DNA from 2 places in the Ensifer sp. ENS08 genome. Region 2 is predicted to be linked to the other one. Evidence: predicted binding sites of a transcription regulator. Region 2 holds the regulator's gene; the other holds the start of a gene.
What was found. The regulator HrcA, encoded in region 2, represses chaperone genes, less so after heat shock. The targets are predictions, from matches to a motif close to GTTAGCACTCNCNNNNNGNGAGTGCTAAC.
Positions count from the first base shown of each region.

Region 1: groES (co-chaperone GroES) is a predicted target of HrcA. The motif match lies at 7,580-7,608, and genes of this name have one in related genera.

Region 1 covers NZ_JACVBF010000001.1:327,175-343,343, reverse strand. Annotated here, with positions in the region: gene IB272_RS01680 (FAD-dependent oxidoreductase) at 85-1,308, shown strand; gene IB272_RS01675 (EAL domain-containing protein) at 1,525-4,323, shown strand; gene IB272_RS01670 (hypothetical protein) at 4,442-4,891, opposite strand; gene groL (chaperonin GroEL) at 5,522-7,162, opposite strand; gene groES (co-chaperone GroES) at 7,225-7,521, opposite strand; gene IB272_RS01655 (TIGR01459 family HAD-type hydrolase) at 7,955-8,803, shown strand; gene IB272_RS01650 (bifunctional riboflavin kinase/FAD synthetase) at 8,817-9,803, shown strand; gene ileS (isoleucine--tRNA ligase) at 10,048-12,957, shown strand; gene IB272_RS01640 (hypothetical protein) at 13,085-13,705, shown strand; gene IB272_RS01635 (GNAT family N-acetyltransferase) at 13,821-14,300, shown strand; gene IB272_RS01630 (nucleoside deaminase) at 14,316-14,765, opposite strand; gene IB272_RS01625 (pseudouridine synthase) at 14,839-16,169, shown strand, end outside.
Region 2 covers NZ_JACVBF010000001.1:826,658-842,826, reverse strand. Annotated here, with positions in the region: gene mutM (bifunctional DNA-formamidopyrimidine glycosylase/DNA-(apurinic or apyrimidinic site) lyase) at 1-660, shown strand, start outside; gene IB272_RS03925 (enoyl-CoA hydratase) at 707-1,480, shown strand; gene rpsT (30S ribosomal protein S20) at 1,672-1,938, shown strand; gene dnaA (chromosomal replication initiator protein DnaA) at 3,082-4,527, shown strand; gene gcvA (transcriptional regulator GcvA) at 4,579-5,523, opposite strand; gene IB272_RS03905 (DMT family transporter) at 5,658-6,617, shown strand; gene IB272_RS03900 (YciI family protein) at 6,740-7,114, shown strand; gene IB272_RS03895 (RNA polymerase sigma factor) at 7,111-8,382, shown strand; gene IB272_RS03890 (DoxX family protein) at 8,470-8,865, shown strand; gene IB272_RS03885 (DUF1801 domain-containing protein) at 8,947-9,264, shown strand; gene IB272_RS03880 (glutathione S-transferase family protein) at 9,372-9,986, shown strand; gene hemW (radical SAM family heme chaperone HemW) at 10,015-11,199, opposite strand; gene rdgB (RdgB/HAM1 family non-canonical purine NTP pyrophosphatase) at 11,282-11,926, opposite strand; gene IB272_RS03865 (VOC family protein) at 11,944-12,339, opposite strand; gene rph (ribonuclease PH) at 12,355-13,074, opposite strand; gene hrcA (heat-inducible transcriptional repressor HrcA) at 13,337-14,416, shown strand; gene grpE (nucleotide exchange factor GrpE) at 14,679-15,287, shown strand; gene IB272_RS03845 (D-arabinono-1,4-lactone oxidase) at 15,382-16,169, opposite strand, start outside.

The sequences.
Region 1 (16,169 bases), 500 kb from region 2:
ACGGCGTGGCCTGTGCCAGAGTTGACGAAGCTCGGGTGGAAGGCTAGGCCTTGTTGTACAGATGAATAAAGGCAGGTGGAAAGCGTGTCCGGAAGGCTTGTTGTTGTCGGTGGCGGTCAGGCCGCCTTTGCTCTGGTTGCGAAGCTCCGTGCGCTCAAGGACGAGCGGCCGATCACCATCGTCGCCTCCGAAGCAAGCCTGCCCTATCAGCGCCCGCCGCTCTCCAAAAAGTATCTCCTGCGCGAGATGAGCCTCGACCGCCTGCTCTACCGGCCGGAAGCCTGGTACGGCGAGCACGCTGTAGACGTGCGCCTCGAAACGACCGTGATCGGGCTCGACCGGGCCGGCAAACACGTGACGCTCAGCGATGGAACATCGCTCGACTATGAAGTGCTGGCCTTTGCAACCGGCGCCACGCCGCGCCGGCTGCCGGCCTCGGTCGGCGGCGATCTCGAGGGTGTCTTCGTCGTTCGCGACTTCAGGGATGCCGACCGCCTTGCCGAGGAGATGAAGCCCGGCCGTCTCGCGCTCGTCATCGGCGGTGGTTACATCGGTCTTGAAGCGGCAGCCGTCGCGCGCACCTGCGGCCTGGACGTCACGGTCATCGAAATGGCCGACCGCATCCTGCAGCGTGTTGCCTCCTCGGCGACGTCGGGGCTCGTGCGCGACATTCATCGTGGTCGCGGCGTCGATATTCGCGAGGGTACCGGTCTCAACCGCCTCGTCGGCGACAATGGCCGTGTCACCGCGGCGGAACTCTCCGATGGTTCCACCTTGCCGGTCGATGTCGTCATCGTCGGCATCGGTGTGACCGCCAACGACCGCCTGGCGCACGACGCCGGGCTCGAAACCGCAAACGGCATCGTCGTCGACGCGCATGGCCGCACCTCCGATCCGGCGATCTTCGCGATGGGTGATTGCGCCGTTCTTCCCTTCGAGGATCTGCGCATCCGGCTGGAGTCGGTGCAGAATGCCGTCGATCAGGCCGAAGCGGTCGCGGCGATCCTTGCCGGCAGTGATGCCCCTTACGATCCCAAGCCCTGGTTCTGGTCGGACCAGTACGACGTCAAGCTGCAGATCGCCGGCTTTGGGCTCGGCCACGACGAAACCATCGTCAGGCCCGGCCAGCGCGAAGGCAGCGTATCGGTCTGGTATTTCCGGCAGGGGCGCCTGGTGGCCGTCGATGCGATCAACGACGCCAAGGCCTATGTGACCGGCAAGAAGCTGCTGGAGAGCGGCATCAATCCTGACCGAGCCGTCATCGCCGATCCCCAATCCGACCTCAAGGCGCTGCTGTCGCAAGCATAGGCGGCGAACCACGCCAGGCGGCGCTTTTTGGCAGGCTGCAACTTGAAGGCGGCGTGGTTTCAAAATTCGTTAACGACGAAACTATTGTCTTGCTGGGCAATTGCCCGGCAGAGCCTCGATTTATCACTTCCTTAAATCACCTGACGCCAACACAGGCAGCTTAAGTGGAGGCGAGAGGTCTCGTTTCCCGACAGAATTTGATTTAGGCGATTGGCGATGTTCAAGGTTCTTACATGCCTGGTGGTAGAGCATAATCCCAGACTGGTCGTTTTGGCCGCACTTGTGTGCTTTCTCGCGAGTTACGGAGCAGTAACGCTGCTGCAGCGCGCCCGCGGCTCCTCGGGCAAGGCGAAAGCGATCTGGGCGACGGCCGCCGGCATCGCCAGCGGCTTCGGCATCTGGGCGACCCACTTCATCGCCATGCTCGCCTATGATCCCGGCGTCGTCCTCGGTTACCAGATGGATCTCACCGGCCTGTCGCTGGCCGTTGCCATCATTCTCACCACGACGGCCCTATTGATCGCGACCCATGTTCAGGACCGCCTCGGCTGGGTTGCTGGCGGCTTCGTTCTCGGCGGCGGCGTCGCCTGCATGCATTTTCTTGGCATGGCGGCGCTCGACGTGCCGGGCAGCATCCGCTGGAATGCGGCACTGGTCGTCGCCTCCGTGGTCGTCGGCTCGCTGTTTGACATCGCCGCTCTGCGCACGATCGCCAGTGTCGGCAAGCCGCTGAAGGCGAAGATCCTTGCCACCCTGCTGATGACGCTCGGGATCGTCGCGTTGCATTTCACCGCCATGGGTGCGGTCACGATCGAGGCCGATCTGCTGACGCCGACCCATGCGGGCATGATCCAGCCGCATCTGCTTGCCTTCGTCATCGCCGGCACCGCCTTCTTCCTGCTGTCGATGGTGCTGATCGCCGCCGGCTTCGCCCATCATGCCGACCTTTCCGCCGTTGCTGCCGAACGAGAATTCGCCCGCTTCGTGCGCAGCGTGAAGGACTACGCGATCTATATGCTCGACACCGACGGCCGCGTCGCCAGCTGGAACGCCGGCGCCGAGGCCAACAAGGGCTATAAGGGCGAGGAAATCGTCGGCAAGAATTTCGCCTGCTTCTACTCGCAGGAGGATCAGCGCGACGGCGTACCGCAGCGGGCGCTCGAGGTCGCACTGGCCGATGGTAAGTACGAGAACGAAGGCTGGCGCTATCGCAAGGACGGATCCCGGTTCTGGGCTCACGTGGTGCTCGACCCCTTCATGGACGACGACGGCAAGCACGCCGGCTTCATCAAGATCGTCAAGGACATCACCAAGGCGAAGCTTGACGCCGACCGTATCGCCGAAGTCAGCAACAATCTCGATGTCGCGCTCGAAAACATGTCGCAGGGCATCTGCCTGTTCGACAGCAGCGACCGGCTGTTGCTCTCCAACCGTCGCTGCCGAGAGATCTTCGGCTTCTCCGAGACACTCGCCGGCAAGGGGCTGACCTTCCGCGAAATCCTCGACATCGTCTTTGCCCGCATCTACACAGATCCCGAGATGGCCCGGACCAAGGCCGAGGAGCTCTACCAGAAGCACCGGATCGAAATGGTCGGCAATGGCGGCGGCGATATCGTCGAAAAGCTCGTCAACGGCCGCTCGATCCTGACCAAGCATCGCACGCTGCCCGATGGCGGCTGGGTGAGCACCTATGAGGACATCACCGAGCGGCTCGACACCGAGGAGCAGATTACCTTCCTTGCCCGCCACGACAGCCTCACGGGGCTGCCGAACCGGCTGCAGTTCAGCAGCTATCTCGAAGAGGAGCTGGACGCGGCCGCCTGGTTCAACCGCAAGGTCGCCGTCATCGGCATCGACCTCAACAAGTTCAAGGAAGTCAACGATCTGCACGGCCACGCCGCCGGAGACTTCGTGCTGGTGACGATCGCCCAGCGCATGAAGGGCCTTCTGCAGGAAGGCGAGTTCGTGGCACGCTTCGGCGGCGACGAGTTCGCGGCGGTCAAGCGCTTCGAGGAACTCTCCGAGCTCAACGACTTCCTGCGCCGGATCGAGAAGAGCCTGCATGAGGAAATGCGCTTTGGCGATTTCGAGCTCAAGTCCGGCGGCAGCATGGGTGTCGCCATCTACCCGCAGGATGCCGAGACGGCCGACACGCTGATCAACAATGCCGACCTTGCGATGTACCGGGCGAAGGCCGCCCTCAACCAGACCGTCTGCTTCTACGAGGTGTCGATGGATGAAGCTGCCCGCCAGCGGCGCGCTCTTGCCAACGATCTCTGGGACGCGGTCGAGAAGAAGCAGCTTGCCTTGCACTACCAGGTGCAGAAGTCTGTGATGAGCGGCGCCGTCATCGGCTACGAGGTGCTCCTGCGCTGGAGCCATCCGGAACGCGGCATGGTGCCTCCGAGCGAGTTCATCCCGCTTGCCGAGGAATGCGGCGCGATCCTGCCGATCGGCGAATGGGTGCTGCGCGAGGCCTGCCGCGAGGCGGCGGGCTGGGAGAGCAGTCACAAGATTGCCGTCAACCTTTCGCCGGTCCAGCTTGCCAACGGCGACATCGTCAGCCTGGTTCAGGACGTGCTTGCCGACACGGGTCTCGACCCGAACCGGCTGGAGCTCGAAATCACGGAATCAACGATCATCGACGACAAGGAGCGGGCGCTGCTGACGCTGCGCCAGATCAAGGAACTGGGCGTCACTATCGCGATCGACGACTTCGGGACCGGCTATTCGTCGCTCGAGACGCTGCGCTCCTTCCCCTTCGACAAGATCAAGCTCGACCGGAGCTTCATGTGGGAAGTGGAAGGCAGTCCGCAGGCCAAGGCGATCGTGCGCGCCATTCTTGCGCTCGGCCAGAGCCTGTCCGTGCCTGTCCTTGCCGAAGGCGTCGAAACGCAGAAGCAGCTCGATATCCTGCAAGCCGAGGGCTGCGACGAGGCGCAGGGCTATCTGCTTGGTCGCCCGGCGCCGATCACGGTGCTCTTCACGGGCAAGGACGACGCGGCGGCAGCCTGAGCCGTACGTCCGCGTCTCTGCCGCACACCTTCACCGCAATCGCCCATGGGGCGGTTGCGGCGGCCATATGTGATCGAGGGTTCTCTACACTCGGGCCCGTGCGCGGGCAGGGGCGGGCTTACTGGCGCAGCAGTGCGCGACCCGCGACTTCCACGAGAAAGCGTGGAAAGAAAAAGATGCCGGTGATCATGCCGGAATAGCGCTGTTCGAGGCCGGAGGATTCTCCGATGCAGAATAGCGGCTGCTTCTGGCCGGACTCCTCGAGCGCGATCGTCGTCGAAAAGCAGAAAGACGAGCAGCTCGTTGCCGCCTGTTCGAACAGTTCGAGCACGTGATTGCGATCGGCCGGATCGTAGCAGCGAACGAAGTTCAGAAGGCCGCACTCGCCGTCACGCAGGCCATGGATCGCGGCCGCCTTCTCGCCGAGCCGGAACAGGCCCGTCGACAGGTCGCCGGACCACCCCTCCGAGACGCAAAACTGCTCCATGAATTCATGATGCGGTAGGCCCGGATGCAGATGTCCCGAAGAGCCGAGGGGAGCGGAATTTGCTCTGGTGATCTTAAACACGGTCTACCCCAGCAGAGTTCCCGGAGCTGCCTTCGGCGCCCCAGGGAAACGCGTCCCAATGTGCAAACTGCGCCCGACATGACCATTACGAGAGCGCACGCCACGTGATGTGGGTGTTTTCTCAAGTAGAAAGGTCTATAGATAGTAGTGGATCTCGCCGGCGAACTTATTTCGAAGGAGAGTGTCGGCTTAATTTGCGATTAAATACTTTTATTCTTTAGGTATAGTCTCGAAGAATTTCCGGATGGGCAGCGAATACGAAAAAGCCCCGGCGATTGCCTGTCTGCCTTAAGTGTGCCGCCCAGTCTCCCCTCAATCTTCGCTCACTTGGGGCGCTGTTATAGTTCGTTTTTTTTCGACTTCAACGGTTTTTTGAAGCCTGACTACAACCGATGGGTTTTTTCCTGCCGACTGTTCGGCAGATGCTCTCCGGCGATGAGTGGCATTGATAAAAAACAAGAAAGGCGACCCGAAGGCCGCCTTTCCGATCCGGATGGATCCTTGCAATAAGGCTTTCGCCATTATCACATCATGTCCATGCCGCCCGTTCAGTGCGCTTGACGCGCTGAACCACTTTAAGTGCATGGGCGAAGCTTTATGGACGATGCTGCGATAAGGCTGTCGCCATTATCACATCATGTCCATGCCGCCCATGCCGCCCATGCCGCCAGGCATGCCAGCCGGGGCGTCCTTCTTCGGCAGTTCGGCGATCATGGCTTCCGTCGTAACGAGGAGGCCGGCAACCGAAGCAGCGTCCTGAAGGGCGGTGCGAACGACCTTGACCGGGTCGATGATGCCCATCGAGATCATGTCGCCGTATTCGCCGGTCTGGGCGTTGTAGCCGAAGTTGTCCTGGTCCTTGTCGAGGATCTTGCCGACAACGATGGAGGCTTCGTCACCAGCGTTCTCAGCGATCTGGCGGGCCGGAGCCTGCAGAGCGCGACGAACGATGTTGATGCCGGCTTCCTGGTCGTCGTTTGCACCCTTGACGGTGATCTTGACGGAAGAACGCAGCAGGGCAACGCCGCCGCCCGGTACGATGCCTTCCTGAACAGCAGCGCGCGTCGCGTTGAGAGCGTCGTCGATGCGGTCCTTCTTTTCCTTCACTTCGACTTCCGTCGAGCCGCCAACGCGGATCACGGCAACGCCGCCAGCGAGCTTGGCAAGACGTTCCTGCAGCTTCTCGCGGTCGTAGTCGGAGGTGGTGTCTTCGATCTGGGCCTTGATCTGGGCAACGCGGCCCTCGATGTCGGCCTTCTGGCCGGCGCCGTCGACGATCGTCGTGTTTTCCTTGGAGATCGAAACCTTCTTCGCACGGCCGAGCATGTCGAGCGTGACGTTTTCGAGCTTGATGCCGAGGTCTTCGGAGATCACGGTGCCGCCCGTCAGGATGGCGATGTCTTCGAGCATGGCCTTGCGGCGATCGCCGAAGCCCGGAGCCTTGACGGCAGCGATCTTCAGGCCGCCACGCAGCTTGTTGACGACGAGCGTTGCAAGAGCTTCGCCTTCGACGTCTTCAGCGATGATGAGGAGCGGCTTGCCGGTCTGAACGACAGCTTCGAGAACCGGGAGCATGGCCTGGAGGTTCGAGAGCTTCTTCTCGTGAAGGAGAACGAAGACGTCGTCGAGGTCAGCGACCATCTTTTCCGGGTTGGTGACGAAGTAGGGCGACAGGTAGCCGCGGTCGAACTGCATGCCTTCGACGACTTCGAGTTCCGTTTCGGCGGTCTTGGCTTCTTCAACCGTGATGACGCCTTCGTTGCCGACCTTCTGCATCGCTTCAGCGATGTCGAGGCCGATCTGACGCTCGCCGTTGGCCGAGATCGTGCCGACCTGTGCAACTTCTTCCGAAGTGTTGATCTTCTTGGCCTTGGCCTGGAGATCCTTGACGACTTCTGTGACAGCGAGGTCGATACCACGCTTCAGGTCCATCGGGTTCATGCCGGCAGCAACAGCCTTTGCGCCTTCGCGAACGATCGCCTGGGCAAGAACGGTTGCAGTCGTGGTGCCGTCGCCGGCGATGTCGTTGGTCTTCGAAGCAACTTCGCGGACCATCTGGGCGCCCATGTTTTCGAACTTGTCTTCGAGTTCGATTTCCTTGGCGACCGATACGCCGTCCTTGGTGATGCGCGGAGCGCCGAAGGACTTGTCGATGATGACGTTACGACCCTTCGGGCCGAGCGTGACCTTTACGGCGTCAGCGAGGATGTCGACGCCACGCAGCATCTTTTCGCGCGCGGTGCGGCCGAACTTGATTTCTTTTGCAGCCATTAGAGAAAACTCCCGGGCTCATTGCCCATTGGTTGTCATAAAAAGGGGTGGACGCCGGCTGATCAGCCGATGATGCCCATGATGTCGGCTTCCTTCATGATCAGAAGGTCTTCGCCGTTGATCTTGACTTCGGTGCCCGACCACTTGCCGAACAGAACGCGGTCGCCAGCCTTGACGTCGAGGGCAACGACCTTGCCGCTTTCGTCACGGGCGCCCGAACCGACGGCGACGATTTCGCCTTCCTGCGGCTTTTCCTTGGCGGTGTCCGGAATGATGATGCCGCCCTTGGTCTTCTCTTCAGACTCAACGCGGCGAACGACGACGCGGTCGTGCAGCGGGCGGAAGTTGGTGCTTGCCATTAGTCTAATCCCTCGATCAAATGACATTACGGATCGCTGATCGACCCGATGGATGGGTGTTAGCACTCTCATTTATCGAGTGCTAGCGATGCCGAGATAAGCTTGGGTATGGGGTGAGTCAAGGATCGGCGCCTAGATTTTTTGCTGACGGCACGTGCCCCGGACGGGCGCAGCAGGCGCGGGCACAGGCAGCCTAGCCCCATTCTTGGCGAAATGTGGGCGATCGCGTCGATGAGTGGCATGGGCGGGATTTTGACGGTTGATAACCACGACAATGTGCTTCTGCGCGGCGGGCCGCATCTGCAGCGCATTTTTCCTGGTTCTCGGGACCGCCGGAATCCTTGGGAGGGTGCGCCTTTTTCGGGAGACGAGACTTGTAATCTCCTGCCTTCCTTGCCATGCAAGCCGGAAACCGTGTTTGCAGGAAGCCAGGATGGCCGCAAGGATCAACAGTTTTCGCGAAATCGCCAAGCGCTACGATGTCGTTTTATGTGACGTCTGGGGCGTGCTTCACAACGGCGTGCAGGCTTTCGCGTCCGCCTGTGAAGCATTGGCCGAGGCGCGCGCCGCCGGACTGACCGTCGTGCTCATCACCAATTCGCCGCGCCCGAGCCCGATGGTGAAGGTGCAGATCCGCAGTCTCGGCGTGCCCGACGAAGCCTATGACCGGATCGTCACTTCGGGCGACGTGACCCGGGCGCTGATCGCTGCCGCCGACAAGAAGATCTTCTTCATCGGCGCCGAGCGCGACCTGCCCCTGCTCGAGGGTCTGGGGACGCAGATCGTTTCCTCGGAAGATGCCGAGACGGTCGTCTGCGCCGGCTTCTACGACGACGAGACCGAAACGCCCGAGCATTACCGCGCGACCCTGACGGGCCTTGCCAAGCGCAAGATCCCGTTCATCTGCGCCAACCCGGATCTCGTCGTCGAGCGTGGTCACCGGCTGATCCCCTGCGCCGGTGCGATTGCCAAGCTTTACGAAGAGCTGGGTGGCGAGGCGCGCATCGCCGGCAAACCCTATATCGCGATCTATCGCGCCGCCCTGGGCGAGGCGAAGGCCGCGCGCGGAGCGATTGACCTGACCCGTGTCATCGCCGTTGGCGACGGCATGCCGACTGACGTCAAGGGCGCGCAGGACGCGGGCCTGGATCTGCTCTATATCAGCGCCGGTATCCACGCCCAGGAATACATGAACGAAAGCCGGACCGACGAGGCGAAGCTTGCCGCCTTCCTCAAGAAGGAGGGCGCCTCGCCGAAATACTGGATGCCACGGCTCGCCTGACGGGAAGACGGAGATGACGGTTTTTCATCGCAACGAGACCCGTGATCCGCTTCCGGAGCACTTGCGCGGCGGTGTCGTCGCCATCGGCAATTTCGATGGCGTTCACCGCGGCCACCAGTCGGTCCTTAACCGGGCGCTGGAGGAGGCCAAGTCGCGCGGCGTGCCCGCGCTGGTCCTGACTTTCGAGCCGCATCCGCGAACCGTTTTTCGCCCGGACACTCCAGTCTTCCGGTTGACGCCGGCGCCGCTGAAGGCGCGCATCCTCGAAGGCATGGGCTTCGGCGCCGTCATCGAATATCCCTTCGACCGTACCTTCTCTCAGCTTTCCGCCTCGGATTTCATCCACCGCATCCTGCTTGAATGGCTGCATGCCTCGCATGTGGTGACCGGTTTCGACTTTCATTTCGGCAAGGGCCGCGAAGGCGGGCCTGCCTTTCTGATGGCGGCAGGCGGCGACAACGGGTTTGGTGTGACGCTGGTCGATGCCTTCCGTGATGAAAATGCATCCGTCATCTCGTCGAGCTATGTCCGTGCGCTGCTCGGCGAAGGCGATGTCGCCCAGGCCGCGGGCATGCTCGGCTACCGTTATCTCGTCGAAGCCGAGGTGATCGGCGGCAAGAAGCTCGGTCGCGAACTCGGTTTTCCCACCGCCAACATGCGGCTTGCACCCGAGGTGGAACTCCGACCCGGCATCTACGCCGTGCGCTTCCGTCGTCCCGACGGCTCGCTTTACGACGGGGTCGCCAGTTTCGGGCGCCGGCCGACGGTCGACAGCGACGGCGAACCGCTGCTCGAGACCTTCGTCTTCGACTTCTCCGGCGATCTCTATGGCGAAGTCTGCGCCGTGACTTTCTTCGGTCACCTGCGCGACGAATTGAAATTCGATGGCCTCGATCCGCTGGTGGCGCAGATCCGGCAGGACGAGGCCGAGGCCCGCGCGCTGCTTTCCGGCGTCACGCCACTCGGCGACATCGACCGCAAGCTCAACTTCGCCCGATAAAAGATTTCGGTCTTCGCGCGGCGGCGGACCTTTTCAAAAGGCCGAAAACGCCTTAAACAACCGGCCACCATGACCCGGCACCGTCGATTGATCATCGATCAGCGAATTATTGGCCCGGCCTTCCGCGTGCTGTGATCAGCCGGAAGGTCCGGGATTTCGGCGTTTCCGACGCCCCAGTCATCTCTCGATACCGAGCCCATTTCGTATGCGCGGCCGTTCGCGCCAAGAAGCGATTGCAAAAACCATGACCGACACCGCTGAAAAGATCGACTACTCCTCGACCCTCTATCTGCCGCAGACGGAATTTCCGATGCGCGCGGGCCTGCCGCAGAAGGAGCCGGAAACGGTGGCCCGCTGGCAGAAGATGGGCCTCTACAAGAAGCTGCGCGCATCGGCTGCCGGCCGCGACAAGTTCGTGCTGCACGACGGCCCGCCCTATGCCAACGGCAACATCCACATCGGCCACGCGCTGAACAAGATCCTCAAGGACGTCATCAACCGCTCGTTCCAGATGCGCGGTTTCGACGCCAACTACGTGCCCGGCTGGGACTGCCACGGTCTGCCGATCGAGTGGAAGATCGAGGAGAAGTACCGCGAGAAGGGCCAGAACAAGGACGAGGTTCCGGTCAACGAGTTCCGTCGGGAATGCCGCGATTTCGCCGCCGGCTGGATCCAGGTCCAGGCCGAGGAGTTCAAGCGTCTCGGCATCGAGGGCGACTTCGACAATCCCTACACGACGATGAACTTCCACGCCGAAGCGCGCATCGCCGGTGAGCTGATGAAGATCGCCAAGCTCGGCCAGCTCTATCGCGGCTCGAAGCCTGTCATGTGGTCGGTTGTCGAGCGTACGGCGCTTGCCGAAGCCGAAGTCGAATACGCCGATGTCGAAAGCGACATGATCTGGGTGAAGTTCCCGGTCACCGAAGGTCCCGATAGCCTTGCCGGCACCTTCGTTGTGATCTGGACGACCACGCCCTGGACCATCCCCGGCAACCGCGCCATCGCCTACTCGTCGCGTTATGCCTATGGCCTCTACGAAGTGGCGACCGCCGAGAACGATTTCGGCCCCCAGCCGGGCGAGAAGCTGATCTTTGCCAAGCGCCTGGCCGATGAGTCTGCCGCCAAGGCGAAGCTCACCTTCAACTTCGTTCGCGACCTCGAGGCCGATGAACTGTCGTCCGTGACCTGCGCCCATCCGCTGCACGGTCTGGGCGGCGGCTACGCCTTCAAGGTGCCGCTGCTCGACGGCGACCACGTGACCGACGATGCCGGCACCGGCTTCGTGCACACGGCCCCGAGCCACGGCCGCGAGGACTTTGATGCCTGGATGGACAATGCCCGCGCGCTCGAAGCCCGCGGCATCTCCTCGGCGATCCCGTTCACGGTCGACGACGCCGGCTACTTCACCGCTGACGCCCATGGCTTCGGCCCGGACGCCGAAGGTGGCGCGGGCCGCGTCATCGATGACAAGGGCAAGAAGGGCGACGCCAACGATCGCGTAATCAAGGCGCTGATCGCCCGTCACGCGCTCTTCGCTCGCGGCCGCCTCAAGCATTCCTATCCGCATTCCTGGCGCTCGAAGAAACCGGTAATCTTCCGCAACACGCCGCAATGGTTCGTCTACATGGACAAGGCCTTCGGTGATGGCACGACCCTGCGTTCGCGCGCGCTGTCTGCCATCGACGACACCCGCTTCGTTCCGGGCGCCGGCCAGAACCGCCTGCGTGCGATGATCGAAGGCCGTCCGGACTGGGTGCTCTCGCGTCAGCGCGCCTGGGGCGTTCCGATCGCGATCTTTGCCGACGATCAGGGCGAGATCCTGATCGACGAGGCCGTCAACGCTCGCATCCTCGACGCTTTCGAACAGGAAGGTGCCGATGCCTGGTTCACCGAAGGCGCCAAGGATCGCTTCCTCGGCAACGACCACGATCATGCCAAGTGGCATCAGGTCATGGACATCCTCGACGTGTGGTTCGACAGCGGTTCGACCCATACCTTCACGCTCGAAGACCGTCCGGACCTGAAGTGGCCGGCCGACGTCTATCTCGAAGGTTCGGACCAGCATCGCGGCTGGTTCCATTCCTCGCTGCTCGAAGCCTGCGCCACGCGCGGCCGCGCACCCTACAACGCCGTTGTCACCCATGGTTTCACCATGGATGAGAAGGGCGAGAAGATGTCGAAGTCGAAGGGCAACACCGTCACCCCGCAAGAGGTGATGAAGGATGCCGGCGCCGACATCCTGCGCCTGTGGGTGATGACGACGGATTATTGGGAAGATCAGCGCCTCGGCAAGACGATCATCCAGACAAACATCGACGCTTATCGCAAGCTGCGCAACACGATCCGCTGGATGCTCGGCACGCTCGCCCACGACAAGGGCGAGGAAATTGCCTATGCCGAGATGCCGGAACTCGAAAAGCTGATGCTGCATCGCCTGGCCGAACTCGACCAGGTCGTGCGCGAAGGCTACGACGCCTTCGACTTCAAGAAGATCGCCCGTTCGCTGATCGATTTCTCGAACGTCGAACTCTCGGCCTTCTATTTCGACGTTCGCAAGGATGCGCTCTACTGCGACGCGCCGTCGAGCCTGCGCCGCCGTGCGGCACTCGCCGTCATCCGCAAGCTCTTCGATTGCCTCGTGCTGTGGCTGGCGCCGATGCTGCCGTTTACGACCGAAGAGGCCTGGCTGTCGCGCAAGCCCGATGCGGTCTCGGTGCACCTCGAACAGTTCCCGGCGATCCCGGCGGAATGGAAGAACGATGCGCTCGAAGCCAAGTGGGAGAAGATCCGTGCGGTCCGCACCGTCGTCACCGGCGCGCTCGAGATCGAACGCAAGGACAAGCGCATCGGCTCGTCGCTGGAAGCCGCACCGGTCGTCCACGTCGCCGATCCGGAGCTGTTGAAGGCGCTGGAAGGCCAGGACTTCGCCGAGATCTGCATCACCTCGGGGATCACTGTCGAAACCACCGAAGGTCCGGCCGACGCGTTCCGGCTGGCTGACGTGGCCAAGGTCAGCGTCGTGCCGAAGCTTGCCGAAGGCCAGAAATGCGCTCGCTCCTGGCGGATCACGACCGATGTCGGTTCTGACGCACTCTACCCGGACGTGTCCGCCCGGGATGCCGCTGCCTTGCGCGAGCTTGGTTTCAAGGCTTAACGCATTGTTACCGGATGAATTGCACTCCTTGCGTTCATCCGGTAAAACCTGCCCGAAATTTGGCGGATTTCTCCGCCATGGGCGCTTGAGTGGCCGCGCTGACTGGTGGCCGGCTGGAAGGAATCTCATGGAAATGACGCGAGAGTTGCGAGTGTTTGCCAGCGTGGCCGCCATTTTGACGAGCGGCCTGGTGCTTACGGGCTGCATCGGCGGCCCGACCTACGGCACGGACAAGACCGCCGGCGAACAGCTCATGGACGACCTCGGCAGCGTCGCAAGCTTCGGCCCGCCGAAGCGGGATCCGGTCAAGTACCAGCCGCGTCCGGGTCTCGTCCTGCCGCCGTCGGCCCAGCAGGCCTCGCTCGTCGAGCCGCAGAAGTCGCTCGCCAGCCGCGAGGGGAACCCGGAATGGGTCGAGTCTCCGGAAGAGGTGCGCAACCGCCTGCGTGAAGAGGCCGACGCCAACAAGAACAACCCGAACTATGTCTCGCCGCTTGCCAAGGCAAGCGCCAACGGTCGCCGGCTCTCTGCAAAGGAGCAGCAGGAGGCCTATCGTGAAGGGCGCAAGATCGAGATGGGCGCCTATTCCGACAAGCGCCGCTTCCTGAGCGATCCGCCGCTCGATTACCGCCGCCTGCCCGAGGGTACCGAGACCGATCTCGGCGAGCCGGAGAAGGACAAGGAGCGCCGCCGCAAGAAGGAGGCGCAGATCAAGAATACCGGCTCCAAGTGGTATTGGCCCTTCTAAACCCGTTTTCGCCGTTCCCTTGAACGGCGAAATGCCTCTCTCCCTTGGATCTATGCAGTTCCGGTCGAAAGCGCGTTTGCTTGGCTGCTGGAACTGCTTGAGAAGCGCCTGAGCCATGACCATCAGCATTCGCGACGCCCGCCCGGAAGACGCCGAAACCATTCTGCGCTTCATCACCGAACTTGCCATCTACGAGAAGGAGCCCGACGCCGTCGAGGCGACGGTCGAGATGCTGCAGGCCTCGCTCTTCGGTCCCGGTGCGATCACCCGCGCGGTGATCTGCGAGAAGGATGGCAAGCCGGCTGGTTTTGCCATGTGGTTCTACAACTATTCCACCTGGCAGGCGCGCAAGGGTCTTTACCTCGAGGATCTTTACGTCACCCCGGATTGCCGCGGCTCGGGCGCCGGCAAGATGCTCCTGAAGCATCTGGCAAAGATTGCCGTCGAGGAAGGCTGCGGGCGCTTCGAATGGAGTGTGCTCGACTGGAACGAACCGGCGATCCGCGTCTACGAATCGGTCGGCGCAGAGCCGATGTCCGAGTGGACGCGCTACCGCCTTTCGGGTGTCGCGCTCGAGAGCTTCGCTGCCGACTGAAGACGTTAAGGGGTCTCACCGCCTGCCGGCAAAGAAATCCCTGAGGATATCGGCGGCTTCCCGCTCGGCGAGGCCCGAATAGACATCGGGCGCATGGTGACAGGTGGGCGAGCCGAAGAAGCGCACACCGCTGTCGACCGCGCCGCCCTTCGGGTCGTCTGCGCCGTAATAGAGGCGACGGATGCGGGCGAATGAAATCGCCGCCGCGCACATGGTGCAGGGTTCGAGCGTGACGTAGAGATCGGCGCCGGTCAGCCTTTCGTCCTCGAGGACGGCGGCAGCCTCGCGGATGGCGACGATCTCCGCATGGGCGGTCACGTCGTTGAGCGCGCGGGTGCGATTGCCGGCGCGCGAGATGATGCGGCCGTCGAAAACCACCACGGCACCGATCGGCACTTCGCCGCGTTCGGCAGCCTTGCGGGCCTCTTCAAGGGCCGCATCCATGAAGCGTGTCGTCTCAGCCATCGCTCAAACAATAATTTCTCTTAACCCACGGGCCGCGACCTGATAGGACAGCCGCAAAAGGCAGGCAACACAAATGACATCCAAAGACAAGCCCACGCGGCCTGGCGGCAAGTCCGCTGGCCGGGACAAGAAACCGCATTTCGCCGACAAGAAGGGCGCTGCGCCGAAAAAGGCTGCAGGAGTCAAGGCTTCCGGCCCGAAGTCTTTCGGTGCCAAGGGCCCCGGCAGGAGCTTCGACGCAAAGACGTCTGATCCCAAGGCCGGCGCTTCGCGTCCGGCCCGGGAGCGTCCGGCAGCGGCTGCAGCGGCCGCCGACGAGCCGCAGCGCATCTCGAAGATCCTGGCGCGCGCCGGCGTTGCCTCGCGTCGCGACGTCGAGCGCATGATCATGGAAGGCCGCATCAGGCTCAACGGTGTCATCCTCGACACGCCCGTGGTCAACGCGACGCTCGCCGATGCGATCGAGGTCGATGGCCAGCCGATCCGCGGTATCGAGCGCACGCGCCTCTGGCTCTATCACAAGCCGGCCGGTCTGGTGACCACCAATGCCGACCCGGAGGGCCGTCCGACCGTATTCGAGAACCTGCCGGACGAGCTGCCGCGGGTTCTGTCGATCGGCCGCCTCGACATCAACACCGAGGGCCTGCTGCTCCTCACCAATGACGGCGGCCTTGCCCGCGTGCTCGAACTGCCGTCGACCGGCTGGCTGCGCCGTTACCGCGTGCGCGCCCATGGCGAGATCGATCAGGAAGCGCTCGACAAGCTGAAGGACGGCATCGCCGTCGACGGCGTGCTGTACGGCGCCATCGAAGCGACGCTCGACCGCGTCCAGGGCTCGAACGTCTGGATCACGATGGGGCTTCGCGAAGGCAAGAACCGCGAAATCAAGAACGTGCTCGGCGCGCTCGGCCTCGACGTCAACCGCCTGATCCGCATCTCCTACGGCCCGTTCCAGCTCGGCGAACTGCCGGAGGGACACGTCCAGGAAATTCGCGGTCGCACGCTGCGCGACCAATTGGGACCGCGCCTGATCGAGGACGCCAAGGCGAACTTCGACGCGCCGCTTTACAATGATCAGGCGGCGACCGTTGCCGGTGAGGCTGAAGACGACGCCGCCGACACGCGCAGGCCGGAGCGCAACAACCGCTGGGAAAAGCCGGAGGACAAGCGCGAGCGTGCCCTTTCTCGTCTGGACACCCGTCGTGACGACCGCCGCGACGGTGGTGGTCGTGGCAAGGATGGTGCCCGCGGCAAGGGTGGCCCGCGCGAAGACCGCGACGCCAAGTTCGAGGATCGGCCGAAGCGCGCGCCGGCTCAGCGCGCCCGCACGGCCAATGTCTGGATGGCGCCGGGCGCCCGCCCGCTCGCCGAAAAGAAGCCGAAGTCCGTTGATGGCGATGCCAC
Region 2 (16,169 bases):
GGTTCCTTCCGCATCGAGGCGGGGCCGGCGGCAACAACGCCCGGCGAATTCCACCATCCGCGCGGCAAGGATGAAAAGCACGATCACGTCATCTTCCATCTCGACGGTGCGCAAGGCCCGGTGCGGGTGATCTACAACGACCCGCGCCGCTTCGGCTTCATGGACCTTGCTCGCCGCGACACGGTGGCGAGCCACGCCTATTTCCGCGCGCTCGGCGAGGAGCCGACCGGAAACGTGCTCGATGCCGCCTATCTCGCCGCACGCTTTTCCGGCAAGGCGCAACCGCTGAAGGCGGCGTTGCTTGACCAGAAGAACATCGCCGGTCTCGGCAATATCTATGTCTGCGAGGCGCTCTGGCGCTCGCACCTGTCGCCGCTGAAACCGGCCGGCGCGCTCGTCGACAAGCGCGGCAAGCCGAAGGAAGGGCTCGTGCGCCTGACGGATGCGATCCGCGAGGTCATCGCCGATGCCATAGCCGCCGGAGGATCGTCGCTGAAGGACCATATCCAGGCCGACGGCTCGCTCGGTTACTTCCAGCACTCCTTCTCCGTCTATGACCGCGAAGGACAGGCTTGCCGCACGCCCGGCTGCGACGGTACGGTCGCCCGCATCGTGCAGGCGGGACGCTCAACCTTCTATTGCCCGCACTGCCAGAAATGAACGCCAGTCCGTGAGCGGTCTGGTGCATGAACCGGAGGAAACAGAAATGACCTACGAAACGCTGCTGGTCGAAACACGCGGCCGCGTCGGCCTGGTGACGCTCAATCGTCCGCAGGCGCTGAATGCGCTGAACTCGACCGTGATGCGCGAGCTTGCCGCGGCGCTGAAGGCCTTCGACGCCGACAAGGAGATCGGCGCCGTGGTCCTCGCCGGCTCGGAGAAGGCGTTTGCCGCCGGCGCCGACATCAAGGAGATGCAGGCGCTCGATTTCGTCGACAGCTATCTCGGCGACTTCATCGGCGGCTGGGACCAGGTGGCGGCAGCTCGCAAGCCTTTGATCGCTGCCGTTTCCGGCTACGCGCTTGGCGGCGGCTGCGAGCTGGCGATGATGTGCGACTTCATCATTGCGTCCGAGACCGCGAAGTTCGGCCAGCCGGAAATCACCCTCGGCGTCATTCCCGGCATGGGCGGCTCCCAGCGCCTGACGCGCGCCGTCGGCAAGGCGAAGGCCATGGACCTGGTGCTGACCGGCCGGATGATGGATGCGGCCGAGGCCGAACGCGCGGGACTCGTTTCGCGTGTGGTGGCGCCGGAGAAATTGATGGAGGAAGTGCTCACCGCTGCCGAGAAGATCGCCTCCTTCTCGCTGCCCGCGGTGATGATGGCCAAGGAGGCCGTAAGCCGCTCGCTGGAGCTGACGCTTGCCGAAGGCCTGCGTTTCGAGCGTCGGCTCTTCCACTCGCTGTTTGCGACCGAAGACCAGAAGGAAGGCATGGCCGCCTTCGTCGCCAAGCGCAAACCGGAGTTCAAACATCGCTAGCCCAGAGCACGGCGCGCAGATTCTGGAAATTGCGCGTTGACGGGGCGGCGGTTTCCCGCTATACGCCGCCCTCAGTTTGGAACGCCATTCTGGGCTTTCCGGAAATACTCCCGAATTGCTTTGATGACAGGTCGCAGTGACCCGGCACGGCGAGGGGCGGAGTTCATGTCAGTTTTCGAAGAGAGGCACAAATGGCCAATACAACTTCGGCGAAAAAGGCGACCCGCAAGATCGCACGCCGCACCGCAGTGAACAAGGCCCGTCGTTCGCGCGTTCGCAACTTCATCCGCAAGGTCGAAGAAGCGATTGCAACCGGCGACCAGGCAGTTGCAGCCGCAGCGCTCAAGGCAGCTCAGCCCGAGCTGATGCGCGCAGCCACCAAGGGCGTCCTGCACGCCAACACTGCATCGCGCAAGGTTTCGCGTCTTGCACAGCGCGTAAAGTCGCTTTCGGCCTAATCCGGCTAAGAAAAATCTGTTAATCGAGAGCCCGGCCCTTGCGCCGGGCTTTTCGGATTCATACTTCTGTCATCGCGATGGTTAATCTGGCGGCTTGGGCTTATGTCAGTGCGATGACAAGATTTATATAATTATTTCAATGGCTTGTGAGAGGTCCTTATCAAAAGGATGTCTCTGACTGGGGCTCCGTTCGGCCCATTCTGAGTCAAGCGAATTTTTATTTTTTTTCTTTTTCGCCAGCTAAGCAAAGAGCGAAAAATCAAAACCCTTGATTCAACAGGGATTCTTCTCGGACTCGGAATGCGGCAAGCAAATGGCGGCCGGAGAGTCAACGGCCAGCGCTTAAGGTTGCGTAAAAATCGCGATTGATCTTGCCCATCGATCCTGCCTAAATGCCCTCCACAGGGGACACGGACCACATCTGTAAAAAGAAGCAAAAGAGGCCATTTCGAAGAAATGGTTTCGATGTTTCTGTCCTTTGTATCAGGGCGGCTCCGCGTCGTTCAATCAGACAAGTCGAAGGTGAAAAAACCGGATGGTTCATACCACTCCGGACGGGAAACTTTCGTCCTGTGATTGTGAGGCGGCCATCTGCAGCACCTGCGTCCGGTCGGACGCCTAGAGGTCGCTGCGGCGCTTTGACGGCTGCCTGTCTTGCCCTTTGATCGGCTACGACAAAGGAGAGATGCAGGAGGCCTCGATGGAGGGTGCAAGCGGCGCCCGACGCGAGGCCAAGGTCCAACGCGCGGCTCATCGCTTCGTACGAGGGTGCGACGAGCTGTTGACGAGGAGGAGGATCCGGTACGGCGCGGGAGCGCGTCGAAGGGATTGTTGACGAGAGGCGCGAGGGGACATCCTCCGGCCCAGCAGGGCAGGTGGGTGCGCGTAGCGCGCAGCGAGGCGGGAGATGAGGAGCCCGGCGTCGTCTGCGACTGTGACGTTCGGCGAAAGCGGCATGGCCCATACGGGCGCCGCGGTCGACGGACATAAGAGATGAGGCCGGCAGCGATGACGGCATCTGAACATGAATTGGAAGGCGGCAAAATGCAGATGAATTTGGTGACGGCGGGCGCACTTCAGAAAGAAGGAGACGCATTTCAAGCCGGAAGCAATCTATCTCAGGCGGCGGGGGAAAAAACCGACATGAGGCACGACGCACTGTTCGAGCGGGTAAGTGCGCGTCTCAAAGCTCAAGTCGGTCCGGATGTCTTTGCAAGCTGGTTTGGGCGTCTGAAGCTCCATTCCGTATCCAAGAGCGTTGTGCGCCTTTCGGTGCCGACCACGTTCCTGAAGTCCTGGATCAACAACCGTTATCTTGACCTCATCACCTCGATCTTCCAGCAGGAAGACGGCGAGATCATGAAGATCGAGATCCTGGTGCGCACGGCAACCCGTGGCGCCCGTCCGACCACCCAGGAAGAAGCGCTGCCGCAGGCGGCAGAAGCAGCTCCGGCTCAGCCCGCGCGCCGTCCGGCCGCAGCCCAGCCGGTGGCAACCGTTGCCGCGGCGACTGTCGCAAGCATGCAGAGGCCGACCCAGGCGCCGCTCTTCGGCTCGCCGCTCGACCAGCGCTACAATTTCGAAAACTTCGTCGAGGGTTCCTCGAACCGCGTGGCGCTTGCCGCCGCCCGGACGATTGCGGAAGCCGGCGCCGGTGCGGTGCGGTTCAACCCGCTCTTCATCCATTCGAGCGTCGGTCTCGGCAAGACGCACCTTCTGCAGGCGATTGCCATCCAGGCGCTGCAGAGCGCGCGTGCGCCGCGCGTCGTCTACCTGACGGCCGAATACTTCATGTGGCGTTTCGCCACCGCGATCCGCGACAACGACGCGCTGTCCTTGAAGGAGTCGCTGCGCAACATCGATCTCCTGATCATCGACGACATGCAGTTCCTGCAGGGCAAGTCGATCCAGCATGAGTTTTGCCACCTGCTGAATATGCTGCTCGATTCCGCCAAGCAGGTCGTCGTCGCAGCCGACCGCGCACCGTGGGAACTGGAATCGCTCGACAGCCGCGTTCGTTCGCGTCTCCAGGGCGGCGTCGCCATCGAGATGGACGGCCCGGACTACGACATGCGCCTGGAAATGCTGAAGCGCCGTCTGGACACGGCCCGTCAGGACGACGGTTCGCTCGACATTCCCGGCGAAATCCTGAGCCATGTGGCACGCAACGTGACCGCCAGCGGCCGCGAACTGGAAGGTGCCTTCAACCAGCTCCTGTTCCGCCGCTCCTTCGAGCCGCAGCTCTCGCTCGAGCGCGTCGATGAATTGCTCGGCCACCTCGTCAACGCCGGCGAACCCCGCCGCGTGCGCATCGAGGACATCCAGCGCGTCGTCGCCAAGCACTACAACGTCTCGCGCCAGGAGCTCGTCTCCAACCGCCGCACCCGTGTCATCGTCAAGCCGCGCCAGATCGCGATGTATCTGTCGAAGACGCTGACGCCGCGCTCCTTCCCGGAGATCGGCCGTCGCTTCGGCGGACGCGACCACACGACCGTGCTGCACGCCGTGCGCAAGATCGAGGAGCTGATTTCGGGCGACACCAAGCTCAGCCATGAGATCGAGCTGCTGAAGCGCCTGATCAACGAATAGTCGAGGCGCATTGCCGCAAAAAAAGCCCGGGTTCGCCCGGGCTCTTTTATGTTACCGGACCGCTTTCAGTGCCGGCCGCGGCGGACGCTTGGTCGCCGCATTCCCCACACCCTGCTCGGCTCGTGCCTGTTCGATGATCCAGGCGCGAAAGGCCGTGACCGGCGGGCGGTCGAGTGCGGCCGGCGGGTAGACGAGATGGTAGGCAAGCCCGGTCATCACGCCCTCAGGGAAGGGGGCTTCCAGCACACCCTCCGCAAGCTCGCGCGTGACCAGCGACAGGCGCACCAATGCAACGCCGTCGCCGGCCTTGGCCGCCTCGATCGCGCCGTTGCTGTTGACGAAGACCGGCCCTCGCCCGGCGTCCACCCCGTCGGCGCGCGCCGCATCCAGCCACAGCCTCCAATCCTGACGATGGACGTCGTGCAAGAGCACATGCGCGGCAAGGTCACCCGGCATGTCGAGTGGGTTCCTGGCCCGTAGGGCCGGGTGAAGGACCGGCACCGGGTCGTCATCGATCAATCGTTCGCTCACAAGACCGTCATAGCGGCCAAGCCCATGACGGATGGCGATGTCGACCCCATCGCTGTTGAAGTCGGTCAGCCGATTGGTGGTGCTGATGCGCACGTCGATGCCGGGCACCTGTAACTCGAAGGCGCCGATGCGCGGCACCAGCCATTGCGCGGCAAAGGTGGGCGTGCAGCTGACCGTCAGCACCGGCGCACGCTTGCGCGCCGTCAGTTCCTCGGTCGCCTCGCGCATCATTCGGAACGCGCGTCTGAGCGTTGCGAAATAGGTGCTACCGTCCTCCGTCAGCGCCAACTGTCTCGGCCGGCGCTCAAACAGCGTCACTGCTAACGCCTGCTCCAGTTCGCGCACCTGCAGGCTGACGGCGCCAGGCGTCACGTTCAGTTCTTGCGCGGCCTTGGTAACGCTTAGATGTCGCGCGGTGGCCTCGAAGGCGCGAAGCGAGGCAAGCGAAGGAAGGTATGTCGACATGGTTTAGACAAACTCAATCATGCGGCGAGAAATGATCGTTTGTTCGAAGCCCAATATCCTGAGAATAATGGCACAAAGTCAAGATGGTCGATGCCATCACGGTTTAGCCTGACAAACAAACGAGGGTTAAGGCAATGACACAAGCAACGCAGGCCAAGGTCATGGGCTCCCGGGAATGGGGCATGTTGATCCTGCTCTCCATTCTGTGGGGCGGTTCCTTCTTCTTCATCGGCGTCGCCGTCAAGGCGTTGCCTCCGGTCACGATCGTGGCGCTCCGCGTCAGTCTCGCGGCGCTCGCGCTGCTCGCCTTCGTTCGGTTGATGGGACTGTCGATGCCGCGCGACCCGCGCGTTTGGCTCGCCTTCTTCGGGATGGGGCTGCTCAACAATCTCATCCCTTTCTCGCTGATCGTCTGGGGGCAGACGCATATCGCAAGCGGCCTTGCCTCGATCCTCAACGCCACCACGCCGCTGTTCGGCGTGATCGTCGCGCATCTCCTGACCGATGACGAGAAGCTGACAGCCAACCGGTTTGCAGGCGTCGTCGTCGGCTTCCTCGGGGTCGCGATGATGATTGGCCCGGCAGCGCTCGGTGGGCTCGGTTCGAACCTGCTTGCCCAGGTCGCCGTGCTCGGCGCAGCGCTCTCCTATGCGCTCGCCGGTGTCTTTGCCCGCCGCTTCAAGCGCATGGGCGTGGTGCCGATCGTGACGGCGACCGGTCAGGTCTCGGCCGCAAGCATCATGCTGGTCCCGCTGTCGCTGCTGATCGATCATCCCTGGACGCTTCCCATACCCGGCTTCGACGTCTGGGCGGCGATCGTCGGCATCGCGCTGATTTCCACGGCGCTCGCTTACGTCCTGTTCTTCCGCATCCTGGAAACGGCCGGTGTCACAAACCTGATGCTGGTGACCTTCCTGATCCCGGTCAGCGCCATCCTGCTTGGCGCTTTGTTCCTCGGCGAAACGCTGGAACTCAAGCACTTCCTGGGCATGACCTTGATCGCGGCCGGTCTGGCGGCGATCGACGGGCGGCTTCTGCGCCTCTTTTCCCGGCCGGCCATCGACACCAAGTTAGAGTGCCGCGACAACGCTTGAGCATTTCTGATTTGCACGCATTGCGGGCCGGTGGGCGAAAGCACCACCGGCCCTGTTTTTTTCATCCGGGTTGTCGGCTATTGCTTGCCGCCACCGTCTTTGTTTCAGGAGCTGGAGTTCCGATGCTTTACGCCGTGTTTTGCTACAATCAAGAAGATGTCACGAACGCCTGGACCAAGGAGCAGGACGAAAAAGTCATGCATGATCTGTTGGCCGTACAGAGCAAATATGCGGAGGCAGGCCGGCTTGGGCCGGTGGCGCGCTTGATGCCGACGACGGCGGCGACGACGCTCCGGCACAGTCACAGCGAGACGATCGTAATCGATGGCCCGTTTGCCGAGACGAAAGAGCAACTGCTCGGTTTCTATGTCATCGACTGTGCGTCTCTCGATGATGCGCTCGAGTTCGCCCGTGATCTGAGTTCTGCCAATCCGGCCGCCGGCTCCTATGAAATCCGTCCTCTTGCCATCTACAAACCCAGTGAGCTTGCTTCATGACAGACACAGCCTGGATAGACCTCGCTCTCGTTTCGGCCCGGCCGCAGGCCGTGGGCGCGCTGTTGCGCTATTTCCGCAACCTCGACACTGCCGAAGAAGCGTTTCAGGAGGCCTGTATCCGGGCTTTGAAGACCTGGCCGAAGAGCGGCCCGCCGCGCGACCCCGCCGCCTGGCTGATCTTCGTCGGCCGCAACAGCGGCATCGACAAGGTGCGCCGCCAGTCCCGCGAGACGGCGCTGCCGCCGGAGGAAATTCTTTCCGACCTCGAGGATCAGGAGGGCGCGCTCGCCGACCAGCTCGACGGCTCCCACTATCGCGACGACATTCTTCGCCTGCTGTTCGTCTGCAGCAATCCGGCGCTGCCGGCAACGCAGCAGATCGCGCTGGCGCTGCGCATCGTCTCGGGCCTTTCGGTCAAGCAGATCGCCCGCGCCTTCCTCGTCAGCGAGGCGGCGATGGAACAGCGGATCACGCGGGCCAAGTCGCGTGTCGCGGCCGCCGGCCTTGCCTTCGAGACCCCGGATGCGGCCGACCGGTCAGATCGGCTCGCCGCCGTCGCCACGATGATCTACCTCGTCTTCAACGAGGGCTATTCGGCGATGAACGGCCCGGAAAGCGTCTCGGCCGACCTGTGCCAGGAGGCGATCCGGCTCGGACGCCTGCTGCTTCAGCTTTTCCCGGCCGAGCCGGAGATCAAGGGGCTGACGGCGCTCATGATGATCCAGCATTCGCGGGCGCGCGCCCGCTTCGACGCCGATGGCGCCGTCATCCTGCTTGATGACCAGGACCGCAGCCTGTGGGACCGCTCGCTGATCGACGAGGCCTTGGCGCTGATCGACAGGGCGATGCAGTACCGCCAACCGGGCGCCTACCAGATCCAGGCGGCGATCGCGGCGCTGCATGCCCGCGCCGAGCGTGCGGATGAGACCGACTGGGCGCAGATCGACCTGCTCTACCAGGCGCTCGAGCGGCTGCAGCCCTCTCCGGTGATCACGCTCAATCGCGCAGTGGCGGTTTCGAAGCGTCAGGGGCCGGAAGTCGCGCTGGCGATGATCGCGCCCTTGGCGGAAAAGCTCTCCGGCTATTTCTATTTCCATGGCTTGAGCGGCCATCTCCTGAAGCAGCTCGGCAAGGTCCGCGAGGCGCGTGTGGCCTTCGACCATGCGATTGCGCTTGCGACCAACGCGGCCGAATGCGCTTACATCCGCATGCAGCTCGACAAGCTCGATGAAACGCCTGGTATCGAGATCTCCGAAAGAAAAATCTGACGGTGCCTGTCGGGATCCCTCATGCGCTTTCGTCCTTGGACCGAGAACGAAATCCAAGGAGAGAAATCAGTGACCACCAGCCTCGTTATGCCCGCCCCAACGGCAAAGTCGATCATCCTCGGCCGCTTCCTCAGCGGCGTGCTAGTCGCCTTCCTGATTTTCGATGCCGTCATCAAGCTTGTGCCGCTTGCTGTCGTCACCGAAACCATGGTCGCGCTCGGCTATTCCGCCGACCAGGGTCTGGCGCGGCTGCTCGGCATTCTCACATTGTTGTGCACGGTGCTCTATGTGATCCCGCGCACCTCGATCCTCGGCGCCATTCTGCTCACCGGCTATCTCGGCGGGGCGATGGCGACGCATCTGCGGGCCGGCAGCCCGCTCTTCACCCATCTGCTTTTCGGCTTCTATCTCGGCGTGATCGCCTGGGGCGGCCTCTGGCTTCGGGATCCGCGGCTGCGCGCCCTCATTCCCTTCAGCAACTGACAGAAACGGAGCGCTCGAAAGACGACCCTGACCAAAACAGTCAACGACTACATTGCCGGCCTCTCCGGTGTCCCGGCCGACGTGGCGAAGCGCCTGCATGGTGCCCTCCTGGCCACAGGCGCGCTCAATGACGCCGTCAAATGGGGCCATCCCATCTATGAGGCCGGCGGCGCGGTCTGTCTGCTCAAGGGGGCAAAGGATTACGTGACCTTCGGTTTCTGGCGCGGCGCCGAGATGCTTGATCTCGACGCACGCCTGGAGAAGGGCGGCGGCAAGGGCGACATGGCCTATATTCGCCTGCGCACCACCGATGACGTGGACGACGCTCAGGTCGCCCGGCTGGTGGCTAGGGGCATCGAGCTCAACCGGCTGAAGGGCGATCCGATGAAAGCCGCCTAGACGAAACAAACTTGCATCGTGGCCGAAGAAACAGAGCGCCTTTATCGGCTGCGATGCAATATCTCTTCACGGGAACAGGAATTCACGCCAGATCCCGCGAGGCAGCCATGATCCTCTACTATCAAACCCACTCTCCCTTCGCCCGCAAGGCGCTTGTCTTTGCTCACGAGATCGGCCTTGCCGACCGGCTGAAAGTCATCCACCACGAGACGAGCCCAACGCGGCGCAACGACGAGGTCTATGCCGAAAACCCGCTCGGCAAGGTTCCGGTGCTGTTGCGTGAGGGCGAAGAGCCGATCTTCGACAGCGATGTCATCTGCGCCTATCTCGATACGCTGCACGAGGGACGCAAGCGGATCCCCGAGGTCGGCGAACCTCGATGGCGGGCGCTGCGCATGCAGTCGGTGGCGCAGGTTCTTGCCCAGACCGGGATCGGCTTGCGCTGGGAGTGGGAGAGGCGCCCCGAACATCTGCGCTATCCGGAACTCGCCAAGGGCTACGAAGAAAAGATCGAGGCGACCTACGATTGGCTGGAGCAGACGTTATCGCCCGAGGAAGACGTGGATATCGGGCAGATCGCGCTGGCGACGGCACTGTCCTGGATGGCGTTTCGCAACCTGCCGTCGTTTCGCAACCGTCCGAGGCTGACCCGCTGGTTCGATGCATTCGAAGGCCGGCCGTCGATGCAGGCCACGCCGCTGTCAGGTGAAACGTTCGATTGAGTCTGTAGCCGGCGAAGACCGCCTGCCCTCAGGGGCAGGCGAGATCCGCGACCACGGCGTCGAGGATCAGCATGCCGGCCGGCGTGCAGCGCAGGCGCGAATTGCCCAGCCGCTCGATGAAGCCGTGATCGATCAGGAACTGCTCGCGCTCCGGGTCCGGGTCGCGGCCGGACAGCGTCTGCCATCGCGCCAAGTCGACGCCTTCCTTGAGGCGCAGACCCATCAGCAACAACTCGTCGGACTGTGCTTCGAGATCGAGGGATTCCCGCTCGATCATGCCGTGACCATGGGTCTCGACGAGCCGCAGCCATTCCTCCGGCTTGCGCTCCGTAGAGGTAGCGATCTTGCCATTGCCGATGCCCAGGCGCCCGTGGGCGCCCGGGCCGATGCCGGCATAGTCGCCGTAGCGCCAATAGGTGAGGTTGTGCCGGCTCTCGGCACCCGGGCGGGCGTGGTTTGAAACTTCGTAGGCCGGCATGCCGATGGCGGCGGTAATGTCCTGCGTCGCCTCGTAAAGCACTGCCGACTGCTCGCCATCAGGCACGATCAGCTTGCCGGCCTTGTGCAGGCCGTAAAAGGGCGTGCCTTCCTCGATCGTCAGCTGGTAGAGCGACAGATGGTCGACCGCATAGGAGACGGCTTCCTTCAGCTCACGCTCCCATTCTTCGACCGTCTGGTTCGGACGGGCATAGATCAGGTCGAAGGACATGCGCGGGAAGATCTCGCGCGCCAGCCGGATCGCCTTCAGCGCGTCCTCGACATTGTGCAGCCGTCCGAGGAACTTCAGATCGCGGTCGTTCAGCGCCTGGACGCCGAGCGAGACGCGATTGACACCGGCAGCGCGGTAGCCGTGGAAACGCGTCGCTTCGACGCTCGACGGGTTCGCCTCCATGGTGATTTCGATGCCGTCTGGCACATGCCAATGGCGAGCGATGCCTTGGAGGATGGCATCGACCGTCGACGGCTCCATCAAGGACGGCGTGCCGCCGCCCATGAAGACGCTGGTGACCGTGCGCGGGCCGGAGAGTTCGCGCACCTCTTCCATTTCCTTAAGGAAAGCTGCAACGAAACGCGGCTGGTCCACCGGCTGGTGGCGCACATGGCTGTTGAAGTCGCAATAGGGGCACTTGGCCGCGCAGAACGGCCAATGCACGTAGACCCCGAAACCGGGGTCCATGCCGTCACCGATCGCCGATAGCGTGGCAGTTTGCATTATTGCGTCTCTCATGGTCACTTTCAGTAGAGAGCGGGATGCGGGCGGAAAACCGCACGCACTTTTCCTCATCCCGCTCAGATCAGGCTCCGAGGCAGGTCTCGGCAAAGATCTTGAAGGCGCGGGCGCGGTGCGACAGAGCCTCTTCGTCACCCGGTTTCCAGCCGTGTTTCTCGTCGGCGCTCATCTCGCCGAAGGTGGTCTCGTAGCCCTTGGGCTGGAACACCGGATCATAGCCGAAGCCCTGGCCGCCACGCGGCGGCCAGACGACGAAACCTTCGACCTCGCCGCGGAAGAGCTCGACATGACCGTCCGGCCAGGCAAGGCAAAGAACCGAGACGAAACGGGCGGTGCGCTCGGAAGGCGTTTTGGCGCCTTTCTCCTGCAGCGCATCTTCGACCTTCTGCATGGCCATGGCGAAGTCGCGGCTGCCATCTTCGCGCTCGGCCCAGTTGGCCGTATAGACGCCGGGCGCTCCATCGAGCGCGTCGATTGCGAGACCAGAATCGTCCGAAAGTGCCGGCAGGCCGGAGGCCTTGGCCGAGGCGAGCGCCTTGATCGCGGCGTTCTCCTCGAAAGTGGTGCCGGTCTCGTCGGGCTCGATGAAGTTGAGGTCTGCGGCCGACTTCGCCTCGAAGCCGAGCGGGCCGATGAGATCGCGGATTTCGCGGATCTTGCCGGCGTTGTGGCTGGCGACGATCAGCGTCTTGTTGTCCAGTTTGCGCATGGTGTCTCGTTTCGTGTTCATTCGATGGACCAGAGGCCCGGTTCCGCACATTCAAGGCTGTTGCCGGCCGGGTCGCGGAAATAGAAGGACCGCGCCCCGTTCGGCCAGCGGGTGTCCGCTTCGATCGCGATGCCCGCCGCTTCCAGTTTCGCCTTCCAGGCGTCCAGCGCTGCGGCGGAAACCCGGAAGCACATGTGGCCCTGGCCGCTCGTGCCGTGCGGGATCGGCGGCTTCAGCGTTTCGGCCGGATTGAAAATCAAAAGCACGCCCGGTCCGCAGCGATAGAAGACGTGGCGGTTGCCGGCACGCGTGATCTTTGCGAGCCCGAGAATGCCACCGTAGAAGGCCTCGGCGGCATCGAGATCACCCACGTAAAGGGCGGTCTCGAGAATGCCTTCCAGCGCCGGGGCCATCTTGACGTTCCTTCCTCAGCCGGCGATCGCCTGCTTCTGCAGCGCGACCAGTTCGGCAATGCCCGTCTTGGCAAGGCCCATCAGGCTCGCGAATTCCTCTTCCGAGAACGGCTTGCCTTCGGCCGTGCCCTGGATCTCGACGATGCCGCCGGAGCCGGTCATAACGAAGTTGGCGTCGGTCTCGGCAGCGGAATCTTCGAGGTAATCGAGATCGATCACCGATTGGTTGGCGAAGATGCCGCAGGAAATGGCCGCGACATGATCCTTCAGGACCTTCTCGACCTTGACCATGTTGCGGGCTTCCATCCACTTCAGGCAGTCGTGGAGCGCGATCCAGGCGCCGGTGATCGAGGCAGTGCGCGTGCCGCCATCGGCCTGGATGACGTCGCAGTCGATCGAGATCTGGCGTTCGCCGAGCGCCGGCAGATCGACCACGGCGCGCAGCGACCGGCCGATCAGCCGCTGGATTTCCTGGGTGCGACCGCTCTGCTTGCCGCTGGCTGCCTCGCGCCGCATGCGCTCGCCGGTGGCGCGCGGCAGCATGCCGTATTCCGCCGTCACCCAGCCCTTGCCGCCATTGCGCAGCCAGGCCGGAACCTTTTCCTCAAGGCTTGCGGTGCACAGCACATGCGTGTCGCCGAACCGCACCAGACAGGAGCCTTCCGCATGCTTGGAAAAATTGCGCTCGAAAGAAACCTTGCGCATTTGATCGGTTTTTCTGCCGGATGGCCGCATCGTCAACTCCTATCGTATCTCGTGAGCCTTCTACTGCATAATTCCCTAAATCGAAATCGATTTAGGGACAAAATTATGCAGCAGTTTAAGGTGCTGCAGCGACCTTTAGCGCGTCCAAGGATGCGCGGCGCTGCAGAGCATGGCAGAGGTAAAGGGATCCGGTGGAAAGCCGGACATTCGACCGTTTTTTCCCTTTTGCCAACGGACCGCAGGGACACTATATTCCGGCCACGGCAGGATGTGCCTGCATATGTGGAGTGACATGGTACTGCGCAATCCCGGAGCAAAGGAAATCGCCGCGGCGCTCGACGAGCGCTCGGGCGAAATCTTCCGTCGCATCGTGGAGACCTATCTGACGAGCGGCGAGCCGCTTGGCTCGCGCAACCTGTCGCGGCTTTTGCCAATGGCGCTGTCGCCTGCCTCCGTGCGCAACGTGATGAGCGATCTCGAAGATCTCGGCCTCATCTATTCGCCGCATGTCAGCGCCGGTCGCCTGCCGACCCAGACGGGCCTGCGCTTCTTCGTCGACGCCTTCATGCAAGTCGGAAATCTATCGCCCGAAGATCGCGCCTCGATCGACCGCCATGTCCGGCGCGACGACCATACCCAGCCGGTCGATACGCTTTTGACCGAAGCGAGCCAGATGCTGTCGGGCATGTCGCGCGGCGCGGGTCTCGTCATCACCGCCAAGGCCGATCCGGTGCTGAAGCATGTCGAGTTCATCCGCCTGGCGCCGACCAAGGCGTTGGCCGTGCTCGTCGGCGAACATGACCAGGTGGAAAACCGCATCATCGAGCTCCCGGCCGGCGTCACCAGTTCGCAGCTCACGGAAGCGGCGAACTTCCTCAACGCCCATCTCGCCGGACAGACGATCGCCGAGGTGCGGGCGCAGCTCGAAAAGGTGAAATTGACGGTGCGCGGCGAGCTCGACGCGCTGTCGCAGGATCTTGTCGAGCGCGGTCTCGCCATCTGGTCGGGCAACGAGGGCGACGAGAAGCCGGCGCGCCTGATCGTGCGCGGCCGCGCCAACCTGCTCGAAGGCCTCGAGGGTGCCGAGGACATCGACCGGCTCAGAATGCTGTTCGACGATCTCGAAAAGAAGGACAGCATGATCGAGCTGCTCGATCTCGCCGAAAGCGGCCCTGGTGTGCGGATATTCATAGGCTCGGAAAACAAGCTGTTTTCGCTTTCCGGCTCGTCGTTGATCGTCGCGCCCTATCGCGATGGCGAGGACCGCATCGTCGGCGCCGTCGGCGTCATCGGGCCGACGCGGCTCAACTACTCGCGCATCGTTCCGATGGTCGATTATACCGCGCAGCTGATGTCGCGGCTTTCGCGCTAAGGGCGCTTTTCGTTGCTGCATGTCTCATTGATCGATCTCGATGAAGGACAAGGACATGCAGCAAATCAAAGTGCTACAGCGACCTTTGCGCGTCTGATAAGACGCGCGGCGCTGTAGGAGCGCGATTGAACCCTTGATTTTTCGGCCCCAAACCTCGATATCGGCTTCAAATCCAGTCCCTAAGCATTTTTGCTGAAACGCAGGCTCGCGCTTGCGGCGTGGAAATGCGAAGGACAATAGAGACGACACTGCGGAGAACGTCATGACCGACGATACGAACAAGCACGGACCCGAGGCCACCGACGAGGTATTCGACGCCGCACCGGACGCTGCCGAGGCAGCAGCCGTTGCCGAGCCCGATCCGTTGGAACTCGCCCGGGCCGAAAGCGCCGAGCTGCGCGACAAGTACCTTCGGCTTGCCGCCGAAATGGACAACCTGCGCCGTCGCACCGAACGCGACGTCAAGGATGCCAAGTCCTATTCCGTTGCTGGCTTTGCCCGCGACATGCTGGCGGTATCCGACAACCTGCGCCGCGCGCTCGATGCCATTCCGGCGGAAGCCAAGGAAGCCGGTGAGGCCGGTCTCAACACGCTGATCGAAGGCGTGGAGATGACCGAGCGCTCGATGCTCTCGGCGCTTGAGCGCCACGGCGTCAAGAAGCTGGAGCCGGAAGGCCAGAAGTTCGACCCGAACTTCCACCAGGCGATGTTCGAAATCCCGAATGCGGATGTGCCGAACAACACGGTGCTGCAGGTCGTCCAGGCCGGCTACACCATCGGCGACCGCGTCCTGCGCCCGGCCATGGTCGGCGTTTCCAAGGGCGGCCCCAAGGTCGTCGCTGGCGAAAACGGCGACGCGCCGACCGCCTGATCCTGCCGATCAGAATTCAACAAGAACGCCGCGCGAACTTCGCGCGGCGTTCTTGTTTGGGCTGAGCGTAGCGGTGTGCGTTCGTTCGCCGGCGCTATCCGAACAGTTGCTGCAGGTGATCGTTGAGGAAACGTCCCTCGGGATCGACCTTTGCCCTCAGTGCCCGGAAATCGCCCGCTCGGGGGTAGAGCGCCGTCACATCCTCGGCGCCGAGGAAATGCAGCTTGCCCCAGTGCGGCCGCGAACCGTACTGCCTGAGGATCGTGTCCACGTCCTTCAGATATTCCCAATAGTCGGTGCCCGGTTCGCCCGAGACCGAAAGCGTGATCGAATCCTGCTCGAAGAAGGGGCTGATCCAGCCCGTATCGCCGGCGGTGAAGCGATACTCGATCGGGTAGATGCAGGTCGGGTGCTTTTCCAGCATCAGCTTACGCACCGCCTTTACCGCTTCCTTGCCGTGGGCGACAGGCACCGCATATTCGAGCTCGTGGAAGTTCGGCACGTATTCGATCGGGTAGATCTCCGAGGAATAGGCGATCTTCTCGAACCCGCGCTCCATCGGCGCTTCCGCGGTGATGTCGATCACCTTCATCTCGCAGACGTCGGAGGTCCTGTCCGTGGTCGACACCGAGGCCGTGTCCGGCAGGCAGTAGCAGTGGCGGCTCTCCGGAACCGGGCACCAGAAGAAACCGAAATGGCGGTGCTTGGCGGCAAGATCGTCGTGCTGTTCGATCATTTCGTCGAAGGTGCAGCGCCAGAGCTTTTCATGGAGATTGTAGCTTTCCATCGCCTGTAATGTGATCTCCGAGATCACGCCGAGCATGCCGACCGAGACGCGCGCCGCCTCCAGCAGATCCGGCGTGGTCTCGTCGACCACGAGGA